DNA from 4 places in the Nonomuraea rubra genome. Region 3 is predicted to be linked to each of the others. Evidence: riboswitches for the same ligand, from Rfam matches in the RefSeq annotation. Region 3 holds a riboswitch; each other region holds the start of a gene.
The links. Region 3 has a riboswitch for thiamine pyrophosphate ahead of HD593_RS38255 (FAD-dependent oxidoreductase). Riboswitches for the same ligand answer to the same signal wherever they lie in the genome.
Positions count from the first base shown of each region.

Region 1: another riboswitch for thiamine pyrophosphate. It lies ahead of thiC (phosphomethylpyrimidine synthase ThiC); the one in region 3 lies ahead of HD593_RS38255 (FAD-dependent oxidoreductase).
Region 2: another riboswitch for thiamine pyrophosphate. It lies ahead of thiD (bifunctional hydroxymethylpyrimidine kinase/phosphomethylpyrimidine kinase); the one in region 3 lies ahead of HD593_RS38255 (FAD-dependent oxidoreductase).
Region 4: another riboswitch for thiamine pyrophosphate. It lies ahead of HD593_RS57275 (purine-cytosine permease family protein); the one in region 3 lies ahead of HD593_RS38255 (FAD-dependent oxidoreductase).

Region 1 covers NZ_JACHMI010000001.1:10,826,267-10,833,328, forward strand. The annotation lists gene HD593_RS49345 (cellulose binding domain-containing protein) at 1-1,021, opposite strand, end outside; gene HD593_RS49350 (universal stress protein) at 1,129-1,959, opposite strand; gene HD593_RS49355 (hypothetical protein) at 1,956-2,306, opposite strand; TPP riboswitch at 2,398-2,510, shown strand; gene thiC (phosphomethylpyrimidine synthase ThiC) at 2,503-4,047, shown strand; gene HD593_RS49365 (SDR family oxidoreductase) at 4,044-4,895, opposite strand; gene HD593_RS49370 (glycine betaine ABC transporter substrate-binding protein) at 4,936-5,892, opposite strand; gene HD593_RS49375 (ABC transporter permease) at 5,889-6,665, opposite strand; gene HD593_RS49380 (ABC transporter ATP-binding protein) at 6,662-7,062, opposite strand, start outside.
Region 2 covers NZ_JACHMI010000001.1:11,665,569-11,672,630, reverse strand. The annotation lists gene HD593_RS53395 (carbon starvation CstA family protein) at 1-1,100, shown strand, start outside; gene HD593_RS53390 (TenA family protein) at 1,089-1,754, opposite strand; gene thiD (bifunctional hydroxymethylpyrimidine kinase/phosphomethylpyrimidine kinase) at 1,762-2,565, opposite strand; TPP riboswitch at 2,559-2,654, opposite strand; gene HD593_RS53380 (DNA polymerase domain-containing protein) at 2,712-3,659, shown strand; gene HD593_RS53375 (M28 family peptidase) at 3,773-5,278, shown strand; gene HD593_RS53370 (M28 family metallopeptidase) at 5,356-6,732, opposite strand; gene HD593_RS53365 (M28 family peptidase) at 6,783-7,062, opposite strand, start outside.
Region 3 covers NZ_JACHMI010000001.1:8,420,379-8,427,440, reverse strand. The annotation lists gene pknB (Stk1 family PASTA domain-containing Ser/Thr kinase) at 1-1,040, opposite strand, end outside; gene HD593_RS38265 (thiazole synthase) at 1,146-1,901, opposite strand; gene thiS (sulfur carrier protein ThiS) at 1,894-2,094, opposite strand; gene HD593_RS38255 (FAD-dependent oxidoreductase) at 2,091-3,326, opposite strand; TPP riboswitch at 3,316-3,432, opposite strand; gene HD593_RS38250 (NAD(P)/FAD-dependent oxidoreductase) at 3,491-4,654, shown strand; gene HD593_RS38245 (Rv2175c family DNA-binding protein) at 4,685-5,059, shown strand; gene thiE (thiamine phosphate synthase) at 5,037-5,675, shown strand; gene HD593_RS38235 (polyprenyl synthetase family protein) at 5,938-7,005, opposite strand.
Region 4 covers NZ_JACHMI010000001.1:12,350,475-12,357,536, forward strand. The annotation lists gene HD593_RS57265 (PAS domain-containing sensor histidine kinase) at 78-1,946, opposite strand; gene HD593_RS57270 (methylated-DNA--[protein]-cysteine S-methyltransferase) at 2,041-2,619, shown strand; gene HD593_RS57275 (purine-cytosine permease family protein) at 2,579-3,898, opposite strand; TPP riboswitch at 3,889-4,003, opposite strand; gene HD593_RS57280 (rhodanese-like domain-containing protein) at 4,058-4,381, opposite strand; gene HD593_RS57285 (winged helix-turn-helix transcriptional regulator) at 4,378-4,767, opposite strand; gene HD593_RS57290 (MFS transporter) at 4,929-6,299, shown strand; gene HD593_RS57295 (Fpg/Nei family DNA glycosylase) at 6,292-7,062, opposite strand, start outside.

The sequences.
Region 1 (7,062 bases), 2.4 Mb from region 3:
AGGAGCCGAGGAAGCCGAACGTGGTCGAGGCCCCCGGCGTGAGCAGGCCGTTCCACGAGGTGTTGCGCACGGTCACCGAGGACCCGCTCGCGCTCAGCGTCCCGCCCCAGAGCTGGGTGATCTGCTGACCGCCGGCGAACGTCCAGGCCACCGCCCAGGCGGACCGGGACGTGGTCCCGGTGTTCCTGACGGTGACCTCGCCCTGGAAGCCGCCATGCCACTGCCCGGTGACCTTGTAGGTGGCCGTGCATCCACCAGGCGGAGGCGTGGTGGTGGTGACGGTGGGGGTGGCGGTGCCGCCGCCGGCCATCGCGTCCACCAGCGCCGGGTACCACTTGTCGGACATCTTCTGGTCACCCGACGCGTTAGGGTGCACCCCGTCGTAGGTGTCGGTGCCCGTGCTGAACCCCGTCCACTGGTCCACCACGATGATCGGCGACTGCGGGGTGGTGGTCGCGGCGGCCCAGGCGGGGATGGCGTTGTTGAAGTTCACGGTGCGCTGGGCGCATTCGCCGCAGGTGGACGGGTTCATCGGGATGATCTTGGCGACGAGGATCTTCATGTTCGGGTTGCTGGAGCGCATCTGGTTCACCAGCGTGGTGAAGGCGCCGAGGATCGTCGCGGGCGCGATGTTGCTCCAGACGTCGTTGGTGCCGAAGTGCATGAGCACGATGTCGGGCTGGGTGGCGGAGAGCCAGCCGGGCAGCAGGTTCTGGCCGGCGACGTTGGTGGCGAGGTAGCCGCCGTGTCCCTCGTTGTCGCCGTCGTGGGCCACCCCGCAGCCCTGCGGCGGGAGGGTGCCGACGAAGTCGACGTTCGTGTGGCCGGCGCTCTGCAGGCGGTTCCAGAGCAGGGCCCGCCAGCAGCCGGGGGATCCGGTGATCGAGTCGCCCAGGGGCATGATCCTGATGGGGGCGGCGCTGGCCGTGGCCGTGGTGGTGGCGGATAACGCGGTGGCGATCAACACCGCGGCGGCCAGGGCCGCCAGCGCGGCCAGCACGGAGCCGGTCTTGCTGCGCATCGTGTGCTCTCCCGTCGTAGCCTGCGCAGATCGTAGGAGCGGCGGCGCGGCGCCGGGAAGCACGACGATCATGGCGGGGGGCTGACCTGGGAGTACGGATGTAACTTTCAGCCGCGTACCACGGCCAGCGGGCACGGCGCGTGGTGCAGGAGGGCCTGGCTGATCGAGCCGATGAGCATCCCGGCGAGCTGCCCGTGCCCCCGCGTACCCACCACCAGCAGGTCGGCGCGGGCGGAGGTCTCCTTCAGCACCTCCACCGGATGCCCGTGCACGACCTCCGCGATCACGTGCACGCCCGGATGCCGCTCCCGGTGCGGGGCCAGCGACTCCTTCAGCGAACGCAGGGTGTCCTGCTCGCGCTCGCGGGAGGCCGGCTCGAAGCCGCCGGGATGGGGCCAGGCCCAGGCCCGTACGGCACGCAGCCGCGCGCCGCGCAGCTCGGCCTCGGCGAAGGCGAACCCGAGCGCCCGCGCGGCGCCCGGTGAGCCGTCGGCCCCGGCCACGATCTCACCGCGCGGGGACGCGGGCGGCTCGTGGATCAGGACGACGTCCGTACGGGCGTGCGCGGCCGTCCCGTACGCGACCGATCCGATCAGCAGCCCCCGCACCCCGCCGATCCCCCGGCTGCCCACGACCAGCAGCTCGGCCCCCTCGGACGCCTTGATCAGCGCCGAGCGGGGGTCGCCCGGCAGCAGCACGCCCTCCATGCGCACCTGCGGCCACACGCGGCGCGCGCGGTCGCAGGCGGCGCTGAGCACGGTCTCGGCGCCGTCGCGCATCCACTGGGCCACCTCGGCGTAGTGGACGGCGCCCTCGCACACCCACCTCGGCACGGCGTGCGCCACGGTCAGCGGCTCCTGCCGCAGCTCGGCCTCGGCGGCGGCCCAGCCGGCGGCCTCCAGCCCGGTACGGGAGCCGTCCACTCCTACGACGATCATGACAGTGCGTAACATTCCACCTCGGCACGGCGGAACGGCACTCCCTGTGCCCTGGAGTCCCGGGTGCATCTGCGCTCGGCCTTGCTGAGCTTGAGCGTGCCGCACACGGTCACGCCGGAGTAGGTCCGGCAGTCGAGCGCCGGGTCGGCCTGGCCGACGCGGTACATGCGCTTGACCGCCGCACGGCATTTCGCCTTCCCCGTATCGGCGTAGCGGCACTGGGCGATCAGAGTGTCGTACTGTTCCTGGCTGACTTCGTGCTGATCCATGCCGTCCCCGGCGGCTGCGGTGGCGCCGGACGCGGCCATCACGACGAGTAGTCCTGCGACAGCGGCGAATCTCTTCATGTTTCCCCTGATGGGGACCCTACCGCTCACGGCGACCGGCAAACCTCGCCTGTCAGGGTTTCGGGTGGGGCGGAGCGTGGGTACGATCATCGCCGTCCAACGCGGGAGCCCGGTGGGGACCGGGCTGAGAGGACGGCTGACAGCCGCCGACCGCCAGAACCTGCTCCGGATAATGCCGGCGAAGGGAGTTTGCGCGATGAGTAGCGCGCGCTTTTCCAAGGTCTACAGCGGTGAGCTGCGGGTGCCGATGCGCCAGGTGCACCTGTCGAACGGCTCGTCGGTGACGCTGTACGACACCTCTGGCCCGTACACCGACCCCGCCTACGAGCCGGACCTGCGGCGGGGCCTGCCGCACCTGCGCGCCGGGTGGATCCGCGAGCGCGCGGCGGCGGGGCAGCCGGTCACGCAGGTCGGGTGCGCCCGGCGCGGGCTGGTGACCAGGGAGATGGAGTTCGTGGCCGTGCGCGAGGGCGTCACCCCCGAGTTCGTACGTCAGGAGGTCGCCGCCGGCCGGGCCATCATCCCCGCGAACGTCAATCACCCCGAGTCCGAGCCGATGATCATCGGCCGCAACTTCCTCGTGAAGATCAACGCCAACATCGGCAACTCCGCCGTCACCTCCTCCATCGAGGAGGAGGTCGAGAAGATGACCTGGGCCACGCGCTGGGGCGCCGACACGATCATGGACCTGTCCACCGGTGCCGACATCCACGAGACCCGCGAGTGGATCCTGCGCAACTCCCCCGTCCCGGTCGGCACCGTCCCCATCTACCAGGCGCTGGAGAAGGTCAAGGGCCGGCCGGAGCTGCTGTCGTGGGAGGTCTACCGCGACACGCTGATCGAGCAGTGCGAGCAGGGCGTCGACTACGTGACCGTGCACGCGGGGGTACGGCTGGCGCACGTGCCGCTGACCGCGGGGCGCAAGACCGGCATCGTCTCGCGCGGCGGCTCGATCATGGCGGCCTGGTGCCTGGCGCACCACCGCGAGAGCTTCCTGTACGAGAACTTCGCCGAGATGTGCGAGATCCTGGCCCGCTACGACGTGTCGTACTCGCTGGGCGACGGCCTGCGCCCCGGCTCGATCGCGGACGCCAACGACGAGGCCCAGTTCGCCGAGCTGCGCACGCTGGGCGAGCTGACGGGGACCGCCCGCGAGCACGACGTCCAGGTGATGATCGAGGGGCCCGGCCACGTGCCCATGCACAAGATCAAGGAGAACGTCGACCTGCAGCGCGAGCTCTGCGACGACTCCCCCTTCTACACGCTCGGCCCGCTCGTGACGGACATCGCCCCCGGCTACGACCACATCACCTCGGGCATCGGCGCCGCCATGATCGGCTGGTACGGCACGGCCATGCTCTGCTACGTCACCCCCAAGGAGCACCTCGGCCTGCCCGACAAGGACGACGTCAAAACCGGGGTGATCACGTACAAGATCGCCGCGCACGCCGCGGACCTGGCCAAGGGGCACCCGCAGGCCCAGGCGTGGGACGACGCGCTGTCGGACGCGCGGTTCGAGTTCCGCTGGGAGGACCAGTTCGACCTGTCGCTCGACCCGGAGACGGCACGCTCGTTCCACGACGAGACGCTGCCGGCCGCGCCCGCCAAGACCGCGCACTTCTGCTCGATGTGCGGGCCCAAGTTCTGCTCGATGCGGATCAGCCACGAGATCAGGGACGCCGGGTACGCGGAGAAGGCGGCCGAGTTCAGGCGGCTCGGCGGCAACCTCTACGTGGACTAACCCGGCAGGGTCTCCCCGCCGATCGGGGCCAGCACCTCGCCCGTGTAGTACGACGACAGCCGGTTCGCGGCGAAGAAGACGTACGAGGGGGCGATCTCGTCCGGATCGGCGGGCCGTCCCATCGGCACGTGCTCACCGAACTTGGCCACCTTCTCCTCCGGCATGGTCGCCGGGATCAGCGGCGTCCACACCGGTCCCGGCGCGACGGCGTTCACCCGGATGCCGCGCTCGACCAGGTTCTGCGCCATGGAGTAGGTGAAGGCGTTGATGGCGCCCTTGGTGGCGGCGTAGTCGATCAGCGACTTGTTGCCGCGCAGGCCGTTGATCGAGGAGGTGTTCACGATGGCCGCGCCCTCGCGCAGGTGCGGGAGCGCGGCCTTGGTGACGCGGTAGTAGCTGTGGATGTTGACGGCGAACGTGTGCTCCCACTGCTCGTCGTCCAGCTCCTCCAGGCCGCTCACGGGCTCCTGATAGGCCACGTTGTTCACCAGCACGTCCAGGCCGCCCAGCTCGGACACCGCCTGCTCCACGACGGAGGCGCAGTGGGCGCGGTCGCCGAGGTCGCCGGGCAGCAGCACGCAGCGCCGCCCGGCCTCCTCGACCAGCTTGCGGGTGTGCGCGGCGTCCTCGTGCTCGCTCAGGTACGCGATCGCGACGTCCGCGCCCTCCTTGGCGAACGCCACCGCGACCGCCCGGCCGATGCCCGAGTCGCCGCCGGTGATCAGCGCCTTCTTGCCGTCGAGCAGGTCACGGCCCACGTAGTCACGCATCTCGTCGCGTGGCTCCGGCGCCATCTCGCCGGTGTGGCCCGGGTAGGGCTGGGTCTGGGGTGGTGGTGTCTGCGACATGTCCTGCGGCCTGCCCTTGATCGGGTATGGCTAACACCGGCTATTTCACGAATCCTTGTGACCTGAGCCAGTCGCGGGCCACCAGCACCGGTACGTCGCCGTCCACGTCCACCTGGGCGTTGAGGTCCTGCATCACGTCGTTGGTCAGCTTCGCGCTGATGGGCGCGAAGATCCGGGCGATCTCCGGATGCGCGTCGGCGAGGGGGCGGCGCATGGTCACCGCCGCGTTGTACTGCGGGAAGAAGTGCCTGTCGTCCTCCAGCAGGACCAGGTCGAGCGCCTTGATCCGGCCGTCCGTGGTGCTGACCAGGCCCAGCGCGCACTGGCCGCTGGCGATCGAGTTGTACAGGATGCCGACCGCCACCCGGCGGACGTTCGCCCTAGGGATGTCGCCGCCGTAGGTCCAGCCGTAGCCCCTGAGCATGCCGAGGAAGCCGTCGTCGCGGCCGAAGGCCTCGTGGTCGACGCAGAACGTGCGCTCCGCCGTGGGGATCTTCATGACGTCCGAGATCTTCGTCAGGCCGTACCTCTCGGCGGTGGCGCGGGTGGCGCCGATCGAGTAGCTGTTGTTCAGCGGTGCGGGAGGCAGCCAGACGATGCCGTTCTCGCGCAGGTCGAGGTCGCGTACGGCCTCGTACTGCGCGGTCGCGTCCGGGATCGGCTTCGCCTGGCCGAGGTAGGTGATCCAGCCGGTGCCGGTGTACTCCCACATGAGGTCGGCGTCGCCCCTGGTCAGCGAGGCGCGGGCGTTCACGCTGCCCTGCACGTTCGTCTGGTCGGCCACGTCCGCGCCGGCGGCGGTGAGGGCGAGCACCGCGATCTTGCCGAGCACGAGCTGCTCCGTGAACTCCTTCGACGTCACCCGGATCGGCGTGCCTTCGAGGCCGGGCACCGGCCGGATGCTGCCCGGCTCGACCGGCGGCACGAACGACGAGGCGGGCCGCAGCCCGCACGCCGTGACCGCGACGAGCAGCAGCACCGCCGGGAGTGCCCTCACGAGAGCCCCTTCGGCGAGAGGTAACGCTGCGCGAGCCCGCCCAGCCAGTCGATGAACAGCGCCAGCACCGCGATCAGCACGCATCCCGTGATCAGCACGAGGTTGCGCTGCGTGCTCACCCCCGTGGTGATCAGGTCGCCCAGCCCGCCGGAGCCGATGAACGCCGCGATGCCGGCCGTGCCCACGTTCAGCACCAGCGTGGTCCGCACGCCCGACAGGATGACCGGCACCGCCATCGGCAGCTCCACCTTGAACAGCACCCCGGCCGCGGACATGCCGATGCCCCTTCCCGCGTCCACCAGCCGCGGGTCCACCTGCTCGATCCCCACCATCGTGTTGCGCAGCGTGGGCAGCAGGCTGTAGGCGAACAGCGCGACCACCGCCGTCCAGAACCCGATCCTGAACAGCACCGCCAGCAGCACCACCAGGCCCACCGCCGGGGTGGCCTGCCCCAGGTTGACCAGGGACAGCACGAGGGGCGTCGCCCTGCGCAGCGCCCTCCGGGTGAGCAGCACGCCCAGCGGCAGCGCCACCACCAGCACCAGCACCGTGGAGAAGAACACGAGCTGGATGTGCTCCCAGGTGCGCCTGAGCAGGAACGTCAGGTTCAGCGAGCCCCGCTCGATGCTGTCGAGCGGCGCCACCTGCGTGTAGACCACCATCGCCACGCCGATGAGCACGTAGCACAGCGGCGGCAGGATCACGTGCCACGACCGCCCGATCCGCGGCTCCGGGGTGGTGGCCTCCCTGGCCGCCGCGCTCTCGACGGTCACCGGGGCTCGCCCCTGCGCAGGCGGCGCTCCCGCTCACGGGCCTTGATGGACTGGATAGCGTTCTGCACCGTGGCCAGCGACAGCGCCCCCGCGTACGCCCTGCGCCTGCCGAGCACCGGCAGGAAGTCGGTGTCGGCGTTGAGCAGCGTCTCCAGGGCGTCCTGGAGGGTCATGCGGTGGCCGATCGAGCCGGTGATGGGGTCGCCGGCCGTGCCGACCGGGCCGTGGATCCCTTCCAGGTCGCTCTGGGCGACCCACCTGAGCGGGCGGCGCATGCCGTCGAGGACCAGCGCGTAGCCGCGGCCGTCGAGCTCGACCTCGCGTACCAGGTCGCGCGCGTCCATGTCCTCCGTCGCGTACGGCACCTGGTCCAGCTCGATGTCGCCCACCTGGGTCA
Region 2 (7,062 bases), 3.2 Mb from region 3:
CGCTGATCTCGTCGGGCACGACGCCGAAGATGATCCAGAAGGAGACCCAGGTCCGGATGATCGGCTACGGCTCCATGCTCATGGAGTCGTTCGTGGCCATCATGGCGATCACGGCGGCCTGCGTGCTGACCCCCGGGCTCTACTTCGCGATGAACGCCCCGGCGGGCGTGCTCGGCCCGACCGTGGAGACCGCCGCCGAGGCGGTCAGGAACATGGGCTTCGTCATCACCCCGGAGGATCTGCGGGCCGCCGCCGCGGCCGTGCAGGAGGAGACGCTGATCGCCAGGACGGGCGGCGCGCCCACGCTGGCCGTGGGCATCTCGCAGATCTTCTCCGGCTTCCTCGGCGGCGCGGCGCTGCAGGCGTTCTGGTACCACTTCGCGATCATGTTCGAGGCGCTGTTCATCCTCACCACCGTGGACGCCGGCACGCGCGTGGGGCGGTTCATGCTCCAGGACACGCTGGGCAACCTGTGGAAGCCGATCGCGCGGGTGAGCTGGTGGCCGGGGCTGGTCGCGACCAGCGCCGTGGTCGTGGCCGCCTGGGGCTACTTCCTCTACCAGGGCGTCAACGACCCGCTCGGCGGCATCAACCAGCTCTTCCCGCTGTTCGGCATCGCCAACCAGCTCCTGGCCGCCGTGGCGCTGACCGTGGCCACGACCCTGCTGATCAAGAGCGGGCGGCTGAAATGGGCCTGGGTGACGGGCGTGCCGCTGGCCTGGGACGTGGCGGTCACGCTGACCGCCAGCTACCAGAAGGTGTTCTCGCCCGACCCGGGGCTCGGCTTCTTCGCCCAGCGTGACCGCTACCAGACCGCGCTCGACCAGGGACAGCTTCTCGCGCCGGCCAAGACGACCGGCGCGATGCAGCAGATCGTCGTCAACTCCACCGTGGACGGCATCCTGGCGGCGCTGTTCGCGATCCTGATCATCGTGGTGATCGTCGACGCCGCCCGGGTGTGGATCAAGGCGATCCGGGCGCAGGAGCCGCTGCCCGACACGGAGGCGCCGTTCGAGGAGTCGAAGCTCTACGCCCCCGCCGGGCTCATCGCCACCCGCGAGGAGAAGGAGGCGATGGCCAGGGCCTCGTCAAGCGGTTAGCCACCGCTCCGTGGGCCAGCTCTCGCGCCGCCACGCGCTGTCCCAGAACATCCACTCGTACGCCGCCGCCCGGCAGTACGCCTGCGCCATCGCCTCGCGGGTGTCCGGGCCGGCGGCGGCCGCGAGCCGGTCGGCGATGGCCTTGGCCTGCTCGACGGAGGCCGCGAAGCCCGGGTCGGCGTAGGTGGAGATCCACTTGCCGTACGGGTGGCCGGCGGTGTCGCCGACGCGCTCCAGCAGCGCCGTGCCGACGTCCTGGTAGATCCAGAAGCACGGCAGCACCGCCGCCACGACCACCGGGTACGGTGCGGTCAGGGCCGTGGCCTGGAGGTACGACGCGTACGCCAGGCACGTCGGCGAGGTGGGGCCCTTGGCGTCGAGCTCCTCGATGTACCCGGCGTGCAGCATCCGCTCGGCCACCAGCGCCGTGTGCGCGCTCTGCGCCCAGAACGCCGCGTCGCCGGCGTCGCCGGCCCGCACGGACGCCGTGGCCAGCGCCTTGGAGAACGCCTCCAGGTAGCGGGCGTCCTGCACCATGTAGAACCCGAACCGCTCGCGGTCGAGGGTGCCGTCACCGAGGGCGGCGATGAAGGGGTGCTCGTGGATGGCGCGCATCAGCCCGGCCGTGCGCTGCCAGATGTCGTCGCAGAACATGCAGGACCTACCAGATGGCGTGGAAGTGGTGGACAGGACCGTGACCGTGGCCGACGTGCAGGCTGTCGGCCGCGCGCAGCGCCTCGGTGAGGTACGTCTTGGCGGCCCGCACCGCGCCCTCCCAGTCGTCGTGGCGGGGGCGCAGCGCCGCGATGGCCGAGGACAGCGTGCAGCCCGTGCCGTGCGTGTTCTTCGTGTCCACGCGGGGCGCGGCCAGCTCGACCGTGCCCTCCGGCGTCGCCAGCACGTCCACGCACGTCTCGCCGTCGAGGTGGCCGCCCTTGAGCAGCACCTGCCGCGCGCCCAGCGCCCGCAGCCGCTGCGCCTGCTCGTGCATCTCCGCCAGGCTCCCGGCCGGCTTCTCGGCGAGCAGGTCGGCCGCCTCCGGCAGGTTGGGGGTGATCAGGTGCACGCGGGGCAGCAGCGTCTCGCGCAGTGCCGCCACCGCGTCGGCCGGCAGCAGCCGGTCGCCGCTCTTGGCCACCATGACCGGGTCGAGCACGACGTACTCGGGCCGGTACGTGTCGAGCGCCGCCGCCACGGCCTTGATCAGCGGCGCGTTGCCCAGCATGCCGATCTTGACGGCGTCGGCGGGCACGTCGGCCAGCAGCGTGTCGAGCTGCTCGGCGACGAACTCGGCCGGCACCTCGTGGATGCCCTTCACGCCGGTGGTGGTCTGCGCGACCAGCGCGGTGACGACGGTCATGCCGTACGCGCCGAGCGCGGAGAAGGTCTTCAGGTCTGCCTGGATCCCGGCACCGCCGCTGGGATCGGTGCCCGCGATGGACAGGACTTTGGGAACAGCGCTCACGGCTGCGACGTCCCTTCGCTAGTCCGAACTAGATCAGGTTCGACGGGTGTGATCTCAGCCCGGCCTTCCGGGCACCCCGCGTCAAGGGCCCACTGTAACAGGGGTCGTTGTTGACCACACGTTCGAGGATCGGCATCGTAGGGCGGGTGGCCGCTGATGAGACGCGTGACGGGGTCGATCTGACCAACCTGGACCAGCCGCTGTTCGACGGTGCCGACGCCACCAAGCGCGACCTGGTCGACTACCTCGACGCCGTCCGCGACCGCATCATCCCGGTGCTGCGCGACCGCCCGCTCTCGGTCGTCCGCGTGCGCCCAGGGCAGGCGCCGTTCATGCAGAAGAACCTGCCCAAGTACGCCCCCGCCTGGGTGCGGTCGGTGTCCCTGTGGGCGGAGGCGTCGCGCAGGCAGGTGACGTACGCGCTGTGCGACGACAGGAAGACGCTGCTGTGGTTCGCCAACCAGCGGGCGGTGGAGTACCACCCGGCACTGTTCGCCGGCGAGCACGCCACCCACCTGGTGCTCGACCTCGACCCGCCCGAGCACGACGACTCGTTCTCGCTGGCGGTGCGCGGCGCGCTGCTGGTCCGGCAGGCCCTGGAGGACATGGGGCTGGCGGGCGCGGTGAAGACGAGCGGCGCCAAGGGGGTGCACGTGTTCGTGCCCGTGGTGGCGGGCACGGCGATGGACGACCTCGCGGCGGCCACCCGGGCGCTGGCGGCGCGGGCCGAGCGGCTGGACCCGGCGCTGGCGACCACCGCGTTCATCCGGGAGGACCGCGAGGGCAAGGTGTTCCTCGACTCCACCCGGGCGGGCGGGGCCACGGTGGTGGCCGCCTACAGCCCGCGCATCCGGCCCGGCGTGCCCGTCTCGTTCCCGCTGGCGTGGTCGGAGCTGGACCGGGTGTCGCCGCGGGACTTCACCGTGCGGACCGCGCCGGGGCTGCTGAAGGACGGCGACCCGTGGGCCGAGCACATGCCGGCGCCGCAGCGGCTGCCCGCCGACCTCGTCGAGGAGGGACACACGATCCCGATCGCCCGCGTGCAGGCGATGCACGAGGGCAAGCGGCGGGCCCGCGCCCGCCGTACGGAGTGATGTCGCGAATTTGCCACATAGTGGGTCTTCACGGTGATTGTTCGCCGGGTTACGTTCGGGCAGCGGCGCCTCGGGGGGAAATGCCGCATTCCTGGTAACCCATGGGGACCTGTATGCGAAGAATCATCACCGTTCTGATCGCCACCCTCGCCTTACCCCTGGCCATGGCCGTGCCCGCGCACGCGGGCGGCCTCGACGACGCCTTCGCCAAGGTGCTCGTCAAGAAGGTCAAGGGCACCAACGTCAAGAAGCATCTCGACGCGTTCCAGGCCATCGCCGACGCCAACGGCGGCAACCGCGCCGTCGGCACGCCCGGTTACGACGCCTCCGTCGCCTATGTCGAGGGCAAGCTGCGCAGGGCCGGTTACAAGGTCACGCGCCAGCCGATCAACTTCGTCGAGAGCTGGAGCGAGAACAGCCCGCCCGTGCTCGACCTCACCGCGCCCACCACGAAGTCGTACGTGCCCGGCACCGACTTCGTCACCTTCCAGCCCTCCCCGGCCGGTGACGTGACCGCCCAGGTCCAGGGCGTGGACCTGACCCTGCCGCCGACCCCGGCGCCCAGCTCGACCAGTGGTTGCGAGGCGTCCGACTTCGCGGGCTTCGTGCCCGGCCGGATCGCGCTCATCCAGCGCGGCACCTGCCCCTTCGTCAACAAGGTGGTCAACGCCGGCCAGGCCGGAGCGTCCGGGATCATCGTCTTCAACGAGGGCCAGCCGGGGCGTACGGACCCCTTCCCGCTGGACATCGGCGAGTGGCGGGCCGGGATCCCCATGGTGTTCTCCAGCTTCGCCGTGGGCAACGAGCTGGCCGCCACGGCCGGCGCCACCGTCCGGCTCAAGGTCGACGCCAACCTCGTGCTCGGCACCAACGACAACGTGATCGCGGAGAGCCGCTTCGGTGACCCGCGCAACGTCGTCATGGTCGGCGCGCACCTCGACAGCGTGCCTGAGGGGCCCGGCATCAACGACAACGGCTCCGGCAGCGCGGCCCTCATCGAGATCGCCGAGGAGATGGCGCTCGTCCCGACCAAGAACAAGGTGCGCTTCGCGTTCTGGGCGGCCGAGGAGGTCGGGCTGCTCGGGTCCGACCAGTACGTCGCCTCCCTGTCGGAGGCGCAGCGCGACCGGATCAGGGTGTACCTGAACTTCGACATGATCGCCTCGCCGAACTACGCGTACAAGCTGTACGACGGTGACGACTCGGACGGCGTCGGGTCGCCCGCTGGACCGCCCGGCTCGGACGAGATCGAGGAGCGGTTCGAGGCCTTCTTCGGCTCCCGGTCGCTGCCGACCGTCGGCACCGACTTCGACGGGCGCTCGGACTACGGGCCGTTCATCGCCGTCGGCATCCCGTCCGGTGGCATCTTCACCGGTGCCGAGGGCCTCAAGACGCCCGAGGAGGCGGCGCTGTTCGGCGGCACGGCCGGCGTGGCGTACGACGTCTGCTACCACCAGGCGTGCGACACGATCGCCAACATCAACCACACGGCGCTGGACGTGGACTCGGATGCGATCGCGGACTCGGTCGCCCGGTTCGCCTTCAACCTGCGCGGCATCCCGCCCAGGACGGCGCCCCAGGCGGCGGCCGCCCTGTCGGCGGAGTCGGCCACCGGCTGACGATCTGTGACCGGGTGGGCGGGCGGTGCGCCCGCCCACCCGGGCCGCGCTCGGCTCGCGAGGCCGGACGCCTGTACTCAGCTCGCGGGGGCCGGATGGCTGACGGGGCTGCGATGTCCCTGCTTGTCCACCGCCCGCACCCCGAACTGGAAGTTGTCCTTCGACAGGCCCTCCACCGTGTACGAGGTCACGTTCCCCACGAAGCGGGAGTGGGTCCACAACGGCTCGGTCGTGTCCCGCCAGACCACCTCATAACCCGAAATGTCGGGCTCGGGGTTGGCGTCCCACCGCAGCTCGGTGTCGTTCGTGAGCCGGCTCGTCACGATCGCCGCCCGCGAGGGAGAGCGCGGCGCGCGGGCCAGCACCGCCAGCGCGGCCAGGTTCACCTGCGCCACCCGCGCCACGTAGTCGTTCTCGACGAACCGCAGCAGGTCCCCGTACTGCACGCCGTCCTCCACCCGCACGTCCTGGTGCTGGTGCCGGTAGTTCTCGTGCACCTCCGTGAAGCGCACCGCCGCGTACCCCTGCTGCAGGAACGGGATCTGGTCGCCGCCCCGCAGGTACCGGTCCCTGCGGTAGTACAGGCGGGCGTCGAACCAGGGCACGTACTGGCCGGCCGTCTCGTGCACGAACCGGGCGAGCTGCCGCGACACCCCGTCGTTCTCGCCGCCGACCGACTGGCGGACGGCGGCCTGGGCCGGGGTCTCCGAGGTGGGCACGCCCTCGGAGAACACCCGCACCGCCCCGGCGTCCCGCCCGTTCTCGCCGTCGGCGCTGCCCACGATGTCGTTGGTGAACATGCCCTGGACGTCGACGTTGTTCTGCTTGGCCCGCTGGGCGTAGTACGCGGACCCGTACAGGCCCTGCTCCTCTCCCGCGACCGCCATGAACACCACGGTCGCGTCGAACGTGCGGGTGGCCATGACCCGGGCGGCCTCGATGGCGACCGCCACCCCGGAGGCGTCGTCGTTCGCGCCGGGGGCGTCGCAGGTGGCGTTCATGACGTCGCTGCAGCGGGAGTCGTAGTGGCCGCTGACCACGTACGTGCGGCCGGCGGCGGCGTCCTGGGTGCCGCGCAGCGTGGCGACCACGTTCGTGATCACTGTCGGGGCGGGGATGCGCGGCGAGACGGGCTGGACGAACGACTGCTTCTCCACCGTCATGCGCCCGCCGGAGGTGGCGGCGATCCTGGAGAACTCGTCGTGGATCCAGTCCCGGGCGGCGCCGATGCCGCGTACAGGATCGTCCTGGCTGGACAGCGTGTGCCGGGTGCCGAACGAGGCCAGCTTGGCGATGATCCGGCCCAGGTTGCGCGCGTCCACCTGCCGGACCATCTTCTCGATCTCCGGGTCGCGCGGCGCCCCCGCCTCGGCGGCGGGGGTCAGCACCCCGGCGAGCAGGACGGCGGCGAGGAAGGGCAAGGCCGATTTTCGGATGAGTGGTGACAGTGCCATGGCATGGCTCCACAACGGATGGCGGACCTTCGGCGGCCCGGCCAGGGGAACTATCGGGTGATCCGGACGTCGTCCACGCCCGCCTCGACCAGCGAGGCGCCGGAGGCGTCGGCGGCGTCCACGAGGATGCGCACGGTCTGGCCGGCGAACGCGTTCAGGCTCGCCGAGGCCGTGGCCCAGGCGCCGTTGCGGTTGACGGCCGCGCCCGCCTGGCTGAACACCGTGGTGGTCGTGCCGCCGACCACGCGCACGCGCAGGTAGTCGGCGCTGGAGGCGTTCGAGCCGTGCGCCAGGTACCACGAGAACGACAGGTTCAGCGTGCTCGCCGAC
Region 3 (7,062 bases):
GCCACCAGGAACCAGTTGGGGCGGAACCCGCGCCGCTGCTCGGGCACCTCGGCCCGCGGCTGGACCAGCGTGTGCGCGGGCGCGGGCCGCGGCATCGACGGCGCGCCGAACGGCGCCGAGGCCGTGCCGGGGGGCGCGGCGAGCGGCTGGGAGTGCGACAGGACCGGGCCGGTGCCCGGCGGGACGGTCGTGCGCGGCAGCATGCGGTGCGCGTCGACCGCGGCCACGAGCATCGCGGTCGCGTCGGCCGGGCGGTGCTCCGGCTCGCGCGCGGTCGCGCCCGCCACCAGCGTGTCGATCAGCGGCGGCACCTCCGGCACCAGCGACGACGGCGCCGGGACCGTGTCGTGGACGTGCCGGTAGGCCACCGACATCGGGGTCTCCCCGTCGTACGGCTGCTGCCCCGTCACCAGCTCGAACAGCATGATGCCCGCGGCGTAGACGTCGCTGCGCACGTCGGCGGCGCCGGTGATGACCTGCTCGGGCGCCATGTAGCCGACCGTGCCGATCATCACGCCGGTACGGGTCTGGTTGGTCGCCTCGATCGCCTTGGCCAGGCCGAAGTCGACGACCTTGACCCGGCCGTCGTCGGTCATCAGGACGTTCTCGGGCTTCACGTCACGGTGGACCATCCCGGCCTGGTGGGCCGCGCCGAGCGCGGCGAGCACCGGGATCATGATCTCGAGCGCCTCGCGGGCGGGCAGCCTGCCGCGCTCCCGGAGGATGTCGCGCAGGGTCCGGCCCGGGACGTACTCCATCGACAGGTAGACGACGTCGTTGTCGGTGCCCTGGTCGAAGACGTGCACCACGTTGGGGTGCGAGAGGCTGGCAACCGATTTGGCCTCGCCGATGAACCTTCTGACGAACGCCGGGTCCTCGGCGAGCGAGCGGTGCATGACCTTCAGCGCCACCGTCCGGTCGAGCCGGATGTCCAGCGCGAGGTAGACGGTCGCCATACCGCCCCGGGCGATCCGGCTCTCGATGCGGTAGCGCCCATCGAGGAGCCGCCCGACCAGGGGGTCCGCAGTCGTCGTATCCACCCCGCTGAGTTTACGGGCGATTTGCCACCGACATGGCCCCGGCGCCCGAAACCGATGCGGAGACGTTCCCGTAACGTGCTTGCCGGAACGCCTCCGCGCCCGGGCTCAGGGCGTCATCGGGGAGGAGGCCTCGGCGTAGCGGCGGCGCGGGATGCGGCCCGCCTGCCGCGCCAGCCGGCCGGCCACCACGGCCGCCTTCATGGCCGAGGCCATCAGATCGGGCCGCTGCGCCCTGGTGACGGCCGTGGCCAGCAGGACGGCGTCGCAGCCCAGCTCCATGGCCAGCGCGGCGTCGCTGGCCGTTCCGATGCCGGCGTCGAGGATCACCGGGACGGAGGCGGCCTCCACGATGAGCTCGATGTTGTGCGGGTTGCGGATGCCCAGCCCCGAGCCGATCGGCGCGCCCAGGGGCATCACGGCCGCGCAGCCGGCCTGCTCCAGCCGCCGCGCCAGCGCCGGGTCGTCGCCGATGTACGGCAGCACCACGAACCCGTCGGCCACCAGCCGCTCGGCCGCGTCGAACGTCTCGATCGGGTCGGGCAGCAGCGTGCGCTCGTCGGCGATGACCTCCAGCTTGACCCAGTTGGTGCCCAGGGCGTCCCTGGCCAGCCGGGCCGTCAGCACGGCCTCGCCCGCGGTGAAGCAGCCCGCGGTGTTGGGCAGCACCTTGATGTCGCGCTCGCGCAGCACGTCCAGCACGGAGCCGCGGGCGCCGGGATCGAGCCTGCGCATCGCCACCGTCGTCAGCTCGGTGCCGGACGCCGCCAGCGCCTGGTCGAGCACCTCCAGCGAGGGCGCGCCGCCCGTCCCCATGATGAGCCGGGAGGAGAACTTCTCCCCGGCGATGATCAGATCATCCACCTTGCACCGCCGTCAGAACCTCCACGCGGTCACGGTCGCGCAGCGCCGTCGTCTCCCAGGCGCCGCGCGTGACCACCTCGTCGTTCACGGCCACGGCCACTCCGGTGGTGGCCGAGGTCAGGGTATGTACGGCTTGAGCCACGGTCATGCCGTCGGCCACCTCGTGGGTCGAACCGTTGATCACAACAATCATGAAATTTCCCGAAATCTCCCGGGCGCGCACAGCGCCGCCAGCTCGCTCTCCTCGCCCAGCAGGATCGCGGTCGTGAGCGGGGCGAGCAGCACGCCGCCCCGGTGGTGCCCGGTCGCGTACGCCAGCCCCGGCGTACCGCTCGGGCCGATCAGCGGCAGGTTGTCCGGCGTCCCCGGCCGCAGCCCCGCCACCACGTCGGCGACCTCCAGCTCGGTGACGCCAGGCACCAGCTCCCTGGCGTCCCGCAGCAGCTCGTAGAGCCCGCCGGCCGTCACCCTGGTGTCGAACCCCATCTCCTCCTGCGTGGCCCCGACCACGAGCTCGCCGTCGCCCCGGGGGACCAGGTAGACGGACGAGCCGTGCACGGTGCCGCGTACGCACCGGCCGAGCAGCGGCTGCGGGGAGCGCAACCGCATGATCTGCCCCTTGACCGGCCGCACCGGCACCTCGGCCAGCTCGGAGCTCCACGCGCCCGCCGCCAGCACGACCCGGTCGCCCCGCACCTCCCGTCCGATGCCGTCCTCGGGGGCCGGTGGCGGTGCGAGGCGGACTCCCGCGACCCGGCCGCCCTCGTACAGGAACTCGGCCGCCCGGGCCCGCACCAGCGGGACGCCCAGCCGTTCCAGCGCGGCCAGCAGGGCCGCCGTCACGCGGCGCGGGTCCACCCACGCGTCGCCGGGCGCCAGCAGGCCGCCGCGCACGGAGGGGGCCAGCATGGGCTCCAGGCGGCGGCACTCGCGCCCGGTGAGGCGCTCGACCGGCAGGCCCAGCTTCTCCATGTACGCGGCCAGCTCGCCCAGCGCCGCCATGTCGTCGGCCCCGAACGCCACATCCAGCGTCCCGTCCGCCCGCAGGTCCAGCCCGCGTACCTCGGCGAACCCCGGCCCGGCGCCCGCGGCCGACCCGTCGCCGGGTCTCGTGCCGGCGCTGGATTCGGGCTCGATGCCCGATGGCGGCCCTGTGCCCGCGACCAGGCCGGCGTCCGTGGACAGGCCGGCGTCGGCGGTCAGTTCGGCGGCGAAGGCGGGCCAGCGGCGCAGGGAGGCCACGCCCAGCCGGAGCAGCGGCGCCTCGGTGTAGGTCACCTCGCTGACCGGGGCCAGCATCCCCGCCGCCGCGTACGAGGCCCCCCTGCCGGGAGCCGGGTCCACCACGGTGACGGGCCGCCCCGCGCGTGCCATCCGCCAGGCCACCGAGAGCCCGACGACCCCGCCACCCACGATCACATCCACCTGCGCTCCCTTCGCCGGCATGATCCGGATCAGGTGTCTTGCGGTCGAAGGCCCGGCAAAGCCTTCCTCTCAGCCCGGTTACGGCCGGACTCCCGCGCGTCTTACCCGAACAGCCTACGGCCTCGGTGCCACGTCCACGCACGCCCCCCGTTATGGTCATCAACGTGAACCATGTCGTGGTGGTGGGAGCGGGCCTGGCCGGAGTGCGTACGGTGGAGGCCCTGCGCGGGCGCGGCTTCACCGGCCGGATCACCCTGATCGGGCAGGAGCGGCATCGTCCCTACGACCGCCCGCCGCTGTCCAAGGCCGTGCTGAAGGGCGAGGCCGACACCAGCTTCGTCGACACCGACCTCGACGCGCTCGGCGTGGAGTTCTGGCCGGGCGTCGCCGCCAAGTCGCTGCGCGCGGGCGTCGTGGAGACCACCGAGGGCGAGGTCGCCTACGACGGCCTGGTCATCGCCACCGGGGCCGACCCGATCCGGCTGCCCGGCGACGGCCCCCAGCACGTCCTGCGCACCCTCGACGACGCTCACGAGCTGCGGGCCATGCTCGTCCCCGGCGCCCGCGTCGCCGTCATCGGCGCCGGGTGGATCGGCGCCGAGGTCGCCACCGCGGCCCGCCGCGCCGGCTGCGAGGTGACGGTCGTCGAGTCCGCCTCCGCCCCGCTCTCGACCGCGGTCGGCGCCGAGCTCGGGGGGCGCACACTGCCCTGGTACGACGGCATCGACCTGCGGCTGCGCACCATGGTCGACTCCGTGGACGAGGGCGGGGTGCGGCTGGTGGGCGGCGAGTTCGTCGAGGCCCACGTGGTCGTCACCGGCATCGGCGTGCGCCCGGCGGTCGAATGGCTCGCCGACGCCGACATCGACCTGCACAACGGCGTCGTCACCGACGAGCACCTGCGCACGTCCCTGCCCGGCGTCGTCGCGGTCGGCGACTGCGCCGCCTGGTGGTCGCGCCGCTGGCAGGCCAGGCTGCGGGTCGAGCACTGGGACACCGCGCTCAACGCCCCCGACGTGGCCGCGGCGACGCTGCTGGGGGAGGAGGCGGTGTACGATCCGGTGCCGTACTTCTGGTCCGAGCAGTTCGGGCACATGCTCCAGTACGCCGGCCACCATCCGGCGGGCGATCGGCTCGTCTACCGCGGCGAGCCCGAGGGCAAGTGGTCGGCCGTCTGGCTCGCCGGCGACGGCACCCTGGCCGCCGTGCTCGCCGTCGACCGGCCCCGCGACCTCGTGCAGGGGCGGCGGATCATCGGTGCAGGCTCGCGCCTCGACGCGGAACGCCTGGTAGATCCACAAGTACCCCTACGAGATTGTGTTGTTTGAGCAAGCACGGCATGTGGTAGTTGTGGTTTCGTGACGCTTTCTGTTGCACAGATCGACCGGGAGACCGACCAGCTCGTTGACGAGTGGCTCACCCTCCCCGAAGTGGCTACGCGCCTCGATCTTCCGATCGGGCGAGCCAAGCAACTCCTCCGGGACCACAAGCTCCTCGGCGTGCGCCGGGGCAGCGGCGGGCCGCAGGTGCCCGCGGTGTTCCTCGATGGAAAGGACGTGATGAAGGGCCTGCCCGGCACGCTGACCGTGTTGCAGGACGCCGGCTACGACGACGTCGAGTCGCTGCGCTGGCTCTTCACCCCAGACGAGTCCCTGCCGGGGTCGCCCATCGAGGCGATCAAGGCCGGCCGTCACACTGAGGTCAAGCGGCGTGCCCAAGCCCTCGCTTTCTGAGGCCCGCCTCTATCTCTGCACGGACGGCCGCCGCGACCGCGGCGACCTGGCAGAGTTCCTCGACTCGGTGCTGGCCGGCGGCGTGGACATCATCCAGCTGCGGGAGAAGGGCCTGGAGGCCCGCGAAGAACTCGCGCTCCTCGAAGTCTTCCGCGACGCCTGCGACCGGCACGGCAAGCTGCTGGCCGTCAACGACCGGGCGGACATCGCCTACGCCGCCCGGCCCGACGTGCTCCATCTGGGGCAGGACGACCTTCCTGTGATGGTCGCGCGAGAGATACTCGGCGACGACATCGTCATCGGACGGTCCACCCACTCCGCCGCCGAGGCTTCCGCCGCGGCCGTGGAGGAGGGCGTCGACTACTTCTGCTGCGGCCCCACCTGGCCCACCCCGACCAAGCCGGGCCGCCCGGCTCCCGGCCCGCCGCTGCTGCGGCACGCGGCGTCGCTGGAGACCTCGCGGCCGTGGTTCGGGATCGGCGGCATCGACCTCGGCAACCTGGACGAGGTGATGGCGTGCGGGGTGCGGCGCGTGGTGGTGGTGCGGGCGATCACCGACGCCGACGACCCTGGGGCGGCGGCGGCGGAGTTCGCCAAACGGCTCTCGGCCGGCTGACTACCGGGCGCCCGCCCTTCACGGCGGGCGCCTCCGTCATCCCCGCGCACAGCGCCCCGCAAGCAGCAGCGCCCGCGTGACCTGCGGTGCGGGCGTGGCGACGGTGGGGCGGTGCCCGCAGCACGCGCGGGCGTGATGCGAGGCCGGCGGCGCAAGGTGCCCGCGTGACCTGCGGTGCCGCGTCTGACTTGCGGTGCCGTGTGTGGTGCGGTGCTCGCGCGCCATGCGGGCCTCGCGGGCAGAGGTGTGCGAGTGTGGCGGATCAGGTCTTGCGGGAGGTGGCGGCGATGGCGAGGTCGGTGAGCGCGGCCCGGGACTCCGGCGTGACCGGAGCCGTTTCGAGAGCCGCCAGCGCCAGCTCCAGGTAGTCGCCGATCAGGTCCTCGCACTCCTGCAGCGCCCCCGTGCCGTCGATGATCTCCCGCAGCGTGGCGACCCCGTCCTCGTCCAGCTCGGGATCCCCGAGGAGCCGCCGCACGGTCTCGGCGTCCGCAGGGGAGGCGGCGGCCAGGGTGCGGGCCACGAGCATCGTGCGCTTGCCCTCCCGCAGATCGTCCCCCGCCGGCTTGCCCGTCTGCGCCGGGTCGCCGAACACCCCGAGCACGTCGTCACGGAGCTGGAAGGCGATCCCGACCCGCTGCCCGTACCCGGTGCACAGGTCGTCCATCCACGGCAGGAGCTCGCGGGCGGCGAGCGCGAGGCCGAGCCTGAGCGGCTGCTCCACCGAGTACTTGCCGCTCTTGAACAGAGCCACCCGCAGCGCCGACTCGAACGTGTTCTCCCCGTTGGCCTGCTCCAGCAGGTCGAGGTACTGCCCGCACATCAGCTCGCTGCGCATGTGGTCGTGGACGGGCTGGGCCGCCTCCAGGGACTCGCGCGGCAGGTCGCTGGTCCGCCACATCTCGCCGGACCAGATCAGCAGCAGGTTGCCGAGCAGGATGGCCGCGCCCTCGCCGAACTGCTCGGCCGAGCCGTACCAGCCGGACTTCTCGTGCATCGCCTGGAAGCGGCGGTGCGCGGACGGCATGCCGCGGCGCAGGTCGCTCTTGTCCATCACGTCGTCGTGCACGAGCGCGCTGGCCTGGAGCAGCTCCAGCGAGGCCGCGGCGGTGAAGACGCCGGGCACGTCGGTGCCGCCGGCGCCGCGCCAGCCCCAGTAGCAGAACGCCGGGCGCAGCCGCTTGCCGCCGGACAGCAGCTCATCCGCTGCCGTGCGCAATGGAGCGAACTCGGGGTCGTCGGCGGAGGGCAGCTTCCGCTCGACGAACTCGGCGAGGGCACGCTCCACCTGGGCGCGCAGGGTCTCCATGCCGGCGGCGTCAGTGGTCATGCCCCTGAGACTAGTGGCCCGGAGGACAGGTACGGATCTCCAGGTGGCTCCTGTCAC
Region 4 (7,062 bases), 3.9 Mb from region 3:
ACTCGATCCCAGAAACCGCATCTCGATCACAGCTTGTACACATTGGACGATAGATCAGCTCAACTGTGACCACCTCGTTACCGCATCGGTGTGTCGGATCGGATAGGGGCAGCACACCTGAGTACGAGTCGCATTCTGGTGCCCCCTTCCGGCCTCGGATGCGCGCTGACATCTCCCCCCTGTGCCCTGGCGAGGCTGCGGACGATGTAGAGACCGAGCCCTACTCCACCAAACCGTCTCCGGTCGCCGCTGTCCACCTGGACGAAGCGCTCAAAGATCCGCTCCCGGTCAGGCGGGGCGATTCCGACTCCCTCGTCGTCGACGACCACGACCACGTTGTCCTCCTCCGGCCAGGCCCCGACGCTGATCAGCCCGCCCCTGGGCGAGTACTTGAACGCGTTCTCCAGGAGCTGGCCGAGGATGATGTCGGTGGCCAGCGCGTCGCCCAGCACGTACGGCAGCCCCTCGGCCAGGTCCACCTCCACCCGGTGCCTGTCCGACAGCGCGGGCAGCCCCAGAGTGGCCCCCTCGATCCGCTCGGCCAGGTCGAACTCCTCGATCCGCACCTTCAGCTCGTCGGCCCCCGCCCTGGCCCCCAGCAGCAGGTGGTCCATCAGCTCGCCCAGCGACCTGGCCCGCTCGGCGATCGTGTGCACGGCCGAGCGGCGCTCGGGATCGTTCATCTTGTCCCAGCGCGAGTCGAGCGTGCTGGCGAACCCCCGCACGATCGTGATCGGCGTACGAAGCTCGTGGCTGGTCGTGGCCAGGAACAGGTCCTTGGCCTCCTCCAGCTCCTTGGCCGCGGTCACGTCGCGGAAGTCCACGACGACCTCGCCCGTCTCCTCGATCTGGGCGCTGACCACGTCCAGCCACCGCCCGTTGTCGAGCTGGAAGGTGCCCTTCTCACCCGCCCCCGGCACCGGGAACGGCGGCGGCCCGCCGATGACGGACTCGCCGGGCAGCGCGGTCAGCTCGGCCGCGGCCGGGTTCCAGCGCACGACGCGCCCGGCCTGGTCGAGCAGGGCGATGCCGTCGGCGCTGGCGTCGAACACCGCCCGCTCGTGCGCCCGCTGCCGCACCGCCTCCTGGTAGGCCACCGCGTTGCCGACGGCGATGCCCGCGTGCCCGGCCAGCAGCTCCAGCAGTTCCAGCTCCAGATGGCCCGGCGTCCGGTTCGCGAACAGCGCGTAGAGCGCGCCGTACGGCCGCCCGCCCACGGCGGCCAGCCCCAGCGCGATCGTGTGCAGCCCGCTCAGCCGGGCCCACACCAGGTCGTCCAGCCCGTGGGACTCCAGCAGCACGGTCTTCCCGGTGCGTAAAAGTTTGTCCACCAGGCTCGTCCGCAGCTCGGTGGTGGTGCCCCTGATCGAGGCCGGCAGCTGGTACGTGCTGACCAGGCGCAGCCGTTCGCCCTCGATGAGCACGAACCCGCCCGCGTCCGCGCCGGTGAGCTCGGTGAGGCTGGCCGAGATCCGGTCCAGCACGGCCGACAGCTCCAGCTCGGAGTTGATGTCGCCGACCACGTCGGTGAGCCGGCGCACGAGCCTGGCCCGGCGGGCCACCCGCTCCCTGGCCACGTGGTCGGCCAGCGCCGGGTGGTAGACGCACACGTAGCCGCCCACGGCGCTGCCCAGGCGCAACGCGCTGATGTCCACCCGCAGGTCGAGCAGGGTGCCGTTGCTGTGCAGGCGCCTGGTGCGCAGCGAGACGGGCTCGCCGGTGCGTACCCGCTCCAGGGCGGCGGTGTGCTCGGTGGTCAGCTCGTCCGGCACGATGGGCGCCCTGCGCCCGACCACCTCCTCCGCGCTCCACCCGAACACCCGCTCCGCCGCGGCGTTCCAGACCAGCACGCTCTGGTCCCTGTCGAGCGCCACGACGGCGTTGGGTGAGCTGGCGAGCGCAGCGCGTGCGATCTCATCGTCACTACCGGCCCATTCGTCCCCCACTACTCCATAGTGCACGCGGTGCGGTGGGTGCGTCGGGAGATCCGTCCGATACGCTGCGGTCACGGTGATTCCCGGCGGTGGGAGGGTGCGAGGCATGTCGAGCAACGATCTCGATGCCCTGTTGCGGGTGACCTCCAGCACCTATCGGGGCGAGACGCCGCCCGACATCGCCTTCGGCACCTACGACGGCGCCGTGGGCAGGCTGGTGCTGGCCGTGACGGGCAAGGGCATCGCGGCGTGCAGCTTCGAGGCGGAGAACGACGTGTTCGAGCTGGTCACCAGGCATGTGGGCAGCTTCATCGGGCCCGAAGCCAGGCGGCTCGACCCGGTGCGCAGGGAGCTCGACGCGTACTTCTCCGGGCGGCTGCGCACGTTCGCCACGCCGGTGGACCTGGCGCTGGCCACGCCGTTCGCGCGCACGGTGCTGCAGAAGACCATGGCCGTGCCCTACGGCACCACCACGACGCTGGAGCGGATCGGCGAGAGCATCGGCCGGCCGCGCGCGCTGCGGGCGATCGGCAACGCGCTGGCCTCCAACCCCGTCTGCGTGATCGTGCCCTGCCACCGGGTGGTGCGCGAGGACGGCGCGCTCGGCGACTACGCGGGCGGCGCGTCCGCCAAGCAGCACCTGCTCAACGTCGAACGGAAGGCTTCCGCACCAGCAGGCCGATGAGCAGCGTGACCAGCGCGGCCACCAGTGCCCCGCCCAGCGCGCCGTTCATCCACACCTGCCGGGTGAAGCCGATGGCCTCGCGCGCGGACGCCCAGAACCCGTCCCACGCCGCGATGGTCGGCGTCGAGGTCGTCAGCCAGTAGGCGGCGAAGCCCAGCGCCCACGGCACCAGCATGGACCAGCGCGAGGGCGCGTTCTCCTCGGTGTTCCAGCGGCGGGAGCCGCCCAGCAGGAAGTAGTCCACGGCCAGCACCGCGAACATCGGCACGAACACCGCCCCGATCACGCCCAGGAACGCGCCGTACGACGTCACGTCCACGAGCAGGGCGATCACGACGGTGAGCACCCCGATGGCGACCGAGAAGGCGCGCCGGTCCACGCGCGGCATCAGGTTCTGCAGCGAGACCGTGGTGGAGTAGACGTTGGCGAAGGACTGGTCGGTCTCGCGCAGCACCAGGATGGCGAAGAACAGCGCGCCCAGCGGCACCGCGACGAACGTGCCGAACACGGCGTCCGCGTTGCCCGCGATGGCCACCGCGTACACGCCCAGCCCCAGGCAGGCCACCTGGGCGAGCGTGTAACCGCCGACCACCCCGGTGAAGGCGGCGCCGGTGGAGCGCGAGTGCCGGGCGAAGTCGGCCGCCATCGGCACCCACGACACCGACAGCGCGATCACGTAGTCGACCGCGGCGGGGAAGGCGGTCCACGAGCCGCCCTCCTGCGCCGGCGCCTCACGCAGGAAGAACCAGGCGAACCAGACCATCGCGATGATGACGCCGATCGTGACGTACCGGCGCAGCACCCGGACGGCCCCGAGCGGCCAGATCGTCAGCGCGGTGGTCAGCACCCCCGCCACGACCACCCACACCGCGTACGGCACCGCCGGAAAGATCGCCCCGGCGGCCGTGGCGATCACCCAGAGCTCGAACGCGCCCCAGCCGAGCATCTGCACGATGTTCAGCACCGTCGGCATGTAGGAGATCCGCGCCCCGAACAGCCCGCGCAGCAGCACCATCGCCGGCTGCCCCGTCTGCGTGCCCGGGATGGCCGACAGCCCCACCATGGCCGTGCCGATCAGGCTGCCGACCACGGTCGCCACGAGCGCCGCCGCCAGGCTGAGCGGGGCGTTGCCGAGCGGGTTGACCAGGAACATCGCCCCGGAGAAGCCGAGGAGGCTGACGCCGAGGTTCGCCCAGAGCGCGCCCTGGTCGAGCACGCCCAGCGTCTTCGGCGGCCGGCCTTCGAGTGTCAGCGGAACTTCGTCGGCGACATGCGTCATCGCACACTCCCTACGCCGGCATTACCCGGACAGGTTCAGGCGGTCGGCAGCGGATCAAGTAGCTGCCCTCTCAGCCCGGCACCCCGAGCTCCCGCGACGATCTGTAGTTGGCGCCCTCATCATGCCTCAATGACGGCGAAACCGCCATAGTGGGCGAGTTCAGGCCACGTACGGAGGCTGTCCCGTCTCGCTGACCATCGGCTTGCTCGCGGACTCCCACGCCTGCATGCCGCCCCCCACGTTGACCGCGTCGCGCCCGAGCTGGTTGAGCCAGGCCGCCACGTTCATGGAGCGGCCGCCCACCCGGCAGACGACGTAGACGGTGCGGTCGCCGGGCACCTCGTCCACCCGGCCCTGGATCTGGGTCATCGGGATGTGCACGGCCTCGGGCGCGTGGCCCGCGAGCCATTCGTCCTGCTCGCGGACGTCGAGCAGGTAGGCGTCTGCGGGAACGGCGCTGGCCTCGATCTCGGGAACGGTCATGACTCCATCATCTCGCGTCGCGAGTCGTAGGAAGCACGCGCCGCGATGATCTCCTCCTGGTGCTGTTCGGTCCAGGTGACCAGGGACTTGATGGTCTGGTGCAGGGTGCGGCCGAGCGGCGTCAGCGCGTAGTCCACGCGGGGTGGCACGACCGGGTGGACCGTGCGGCTGACCAGGCCGTCGCGTTCGAGCTGGCGCAGGGTGACGCTGAGCATGCGCTGGCTGATGCCGTCGATCTCGCGGCGGAGCTGGGTGAAGCGCAGGCTCTGGCAGTCGAGCAGCGCGATCACCAGCAGCGACCACTTGTCAGCGATGCGGTCGAGGATCTGGCGGACCTCGCAGTCCTCCCGCACGTCCCACTGGCGCACGTCGTAGTCGTCGTCCACGGTGCCTTCGCAGTAACCGAGTGATCGAGAAGTGCCTTCTTCCACAAGAAACCATGCTGGCGCATGATGTGGGGCGGTTACAAGAGAGAACCGACCTTCCTAGAAGTAACCGGGGGTTTGTTGTGTCTGTCCCTGCCCGTACCTGGGGCGTACTGATCGTTTTGTGCGGGGCCATCTTCCTGGAGGGCATCGACGTGGCGATGCTGAACGTCGCCCTCCCGTCCATCCGGGCCGACCTCGGGCTGTCCACCGGCATGCTGAGCGGGGTCGTGAGCGCGTACGTGCTCGGCTACGGCGGTTTCATGCTGCTCGGCGGCCGGGCGGCCGACCTGCTGGGGCGGCGGCGGATGTTCCTGTTCTGGCTGGTGGTGTTCCTGCTGTTCTCGGGGCTCGGCGGCTTCGCGGACGAGGGGTGGGTGCTGCTGGTGGCCAGGTTCGTCACCGGGGTGGCCGCCGCGTTCATGACGCCCGCCGGCCTGTCCCTGATCACCACGAACTTCCCCGAGGGCCCCCAGCGCAACAGGGCCCTGCTCATCTACGCCGGCACGGCCGCGGGCGGCTTCGCGCTCGGGCTGGTGATCGGCGGGCTGCTGGCCGCGATCGGCTGGCGCTGGGTGTTCTTCGCCCCCGTGCTGCTGGCGCTGGTCATCCTGGTCGCCGCCATCCCCCTGATCAAGGACCAGGGGGAGCGCCGGGCGGCGGGCGGCTTCGACGTGGCGGGCGCGATCAGCGTCACCGGCGCGATGATCCTGCTCGTCTACGGCGTCGTCCGCCTGGAGCACCTCTCCGACGGCCCGCTCCTGACGGCCGCGGCCTTCGCCGGGGGCCTGGCCCTGCTGGCGATCTTCGTCGCCGTCGAACGCCGCTCCGCCGCCCCGCTCGTCCGGCTCGGGATCCTGCGCTCGGGCCCGCTGGTCCGCGCGAACGTCATGGCCGCGCTGCTCACGGCCTCGTTCTTCGGCTTCCAGTTCCTGGTCACGCTGTACCTCCAGGAGCTGCGCGGCTGGTCCACCATCCAGACGGGGCTGGCCCTGCTGGCGGCCGCCGCGGACGTGGTGCTGGCCCCCACGCTCACGCCGTGGCTGGTCAACCGGTTCGGCAACGCCAAGGTCGTGCTCGGCGGCCTGGTGTCGGGACTGCTGGCGTACGCGCTGTTCCTCGGGGTGGGCCTGGACTGGACGTACGCGGCCATGCTGCCGTCGATGCTGCTGATCGGCCTGATGTTCGCCTTCGTCTACGGCCCGCTGACGATCGTGGCCACGGACGGCATCGCCGAGCACGAGCAGGGCCTGGCAGGCGGCCTGATCAACTCCTCGTTCCAGTTCGGCGCGGCCCTCGGCCTGTCGATGGTGACCGCTGTGAACGTGGCGGCCCTGGGCGCGGCGACGGGCGCCGAGGCCGGGTTGGAGGCGATGCGCACGGCCCTGGTCGTGCCGGTCACGGCCACGCTGCTGGCCGCGCTCATCGGCGTCGCGGGCCTGCGTACGCGAGCCCGCAAGCCCGCCGGGGACGAGGTGCTGAGCGCTACTTGAGCAGCTTGGACAGGCGGCGGTCGGCCAGCGGCTTGCCGCCTGTCTGGCAGGTGGGGCAGTACTGCAACGACGAGTCGGCGAACGAGACCTCCCTGATCGTGTCGCCGCACACGTCGCAGGGCTGCCCCGTGCGGTTGTGCACGCGCAGGCCCGACTTCTTCTCCGCCTTGAGGTCCTTGGCCGCCAGCCCGTGCGCGCGCTCGACGGCGTCGCTCAGCGTGGTGACGATGGCCTCGTGCAGGTCGGCGATCTGGGCGTCGGTCAGCGTGGCCGCGATCTTGAACGGGGACATCTTCGCGGCGTGCAGCACCTCGTCGGAGTAGGCGTTCCCGATGCCCGCGATCACCTTCTGGTCGCGCAGGAGGCCCTTGATCTGGGTACGGTTGCCGCCGACGATGCGCTTGAGCGCCTCGACGGTGAAGGACTCGGCGAGCGGGTCGGGGCCGAGCGCGGCAACACCAGGCACATCGTCCGGATTTTTCGTGACATAGACGGCGAGCCGCTTCTGCGTCCCCGCCTCCGTCAGCTCGAAGCCCGGCGCCAGCCCCTCGTCGTCGGGCGCCAGCCTGACCCGGACCGCCAGCGGCCCCTTGCCAGGCCGTACCGGCTTGGCGCCGGACAGGTCGTCACGCCAGCGCAGCCACCCCGCGCGGGCCAGGTGGATGACCAGGTGCAGGCCGTCGCAGTCGAGGTCGAGGAACTTGCCGTGCCTGGCCACGCCCGTGACGGTCAGCCCGCCGAGCGCCGTGACCGGCGGATCGAA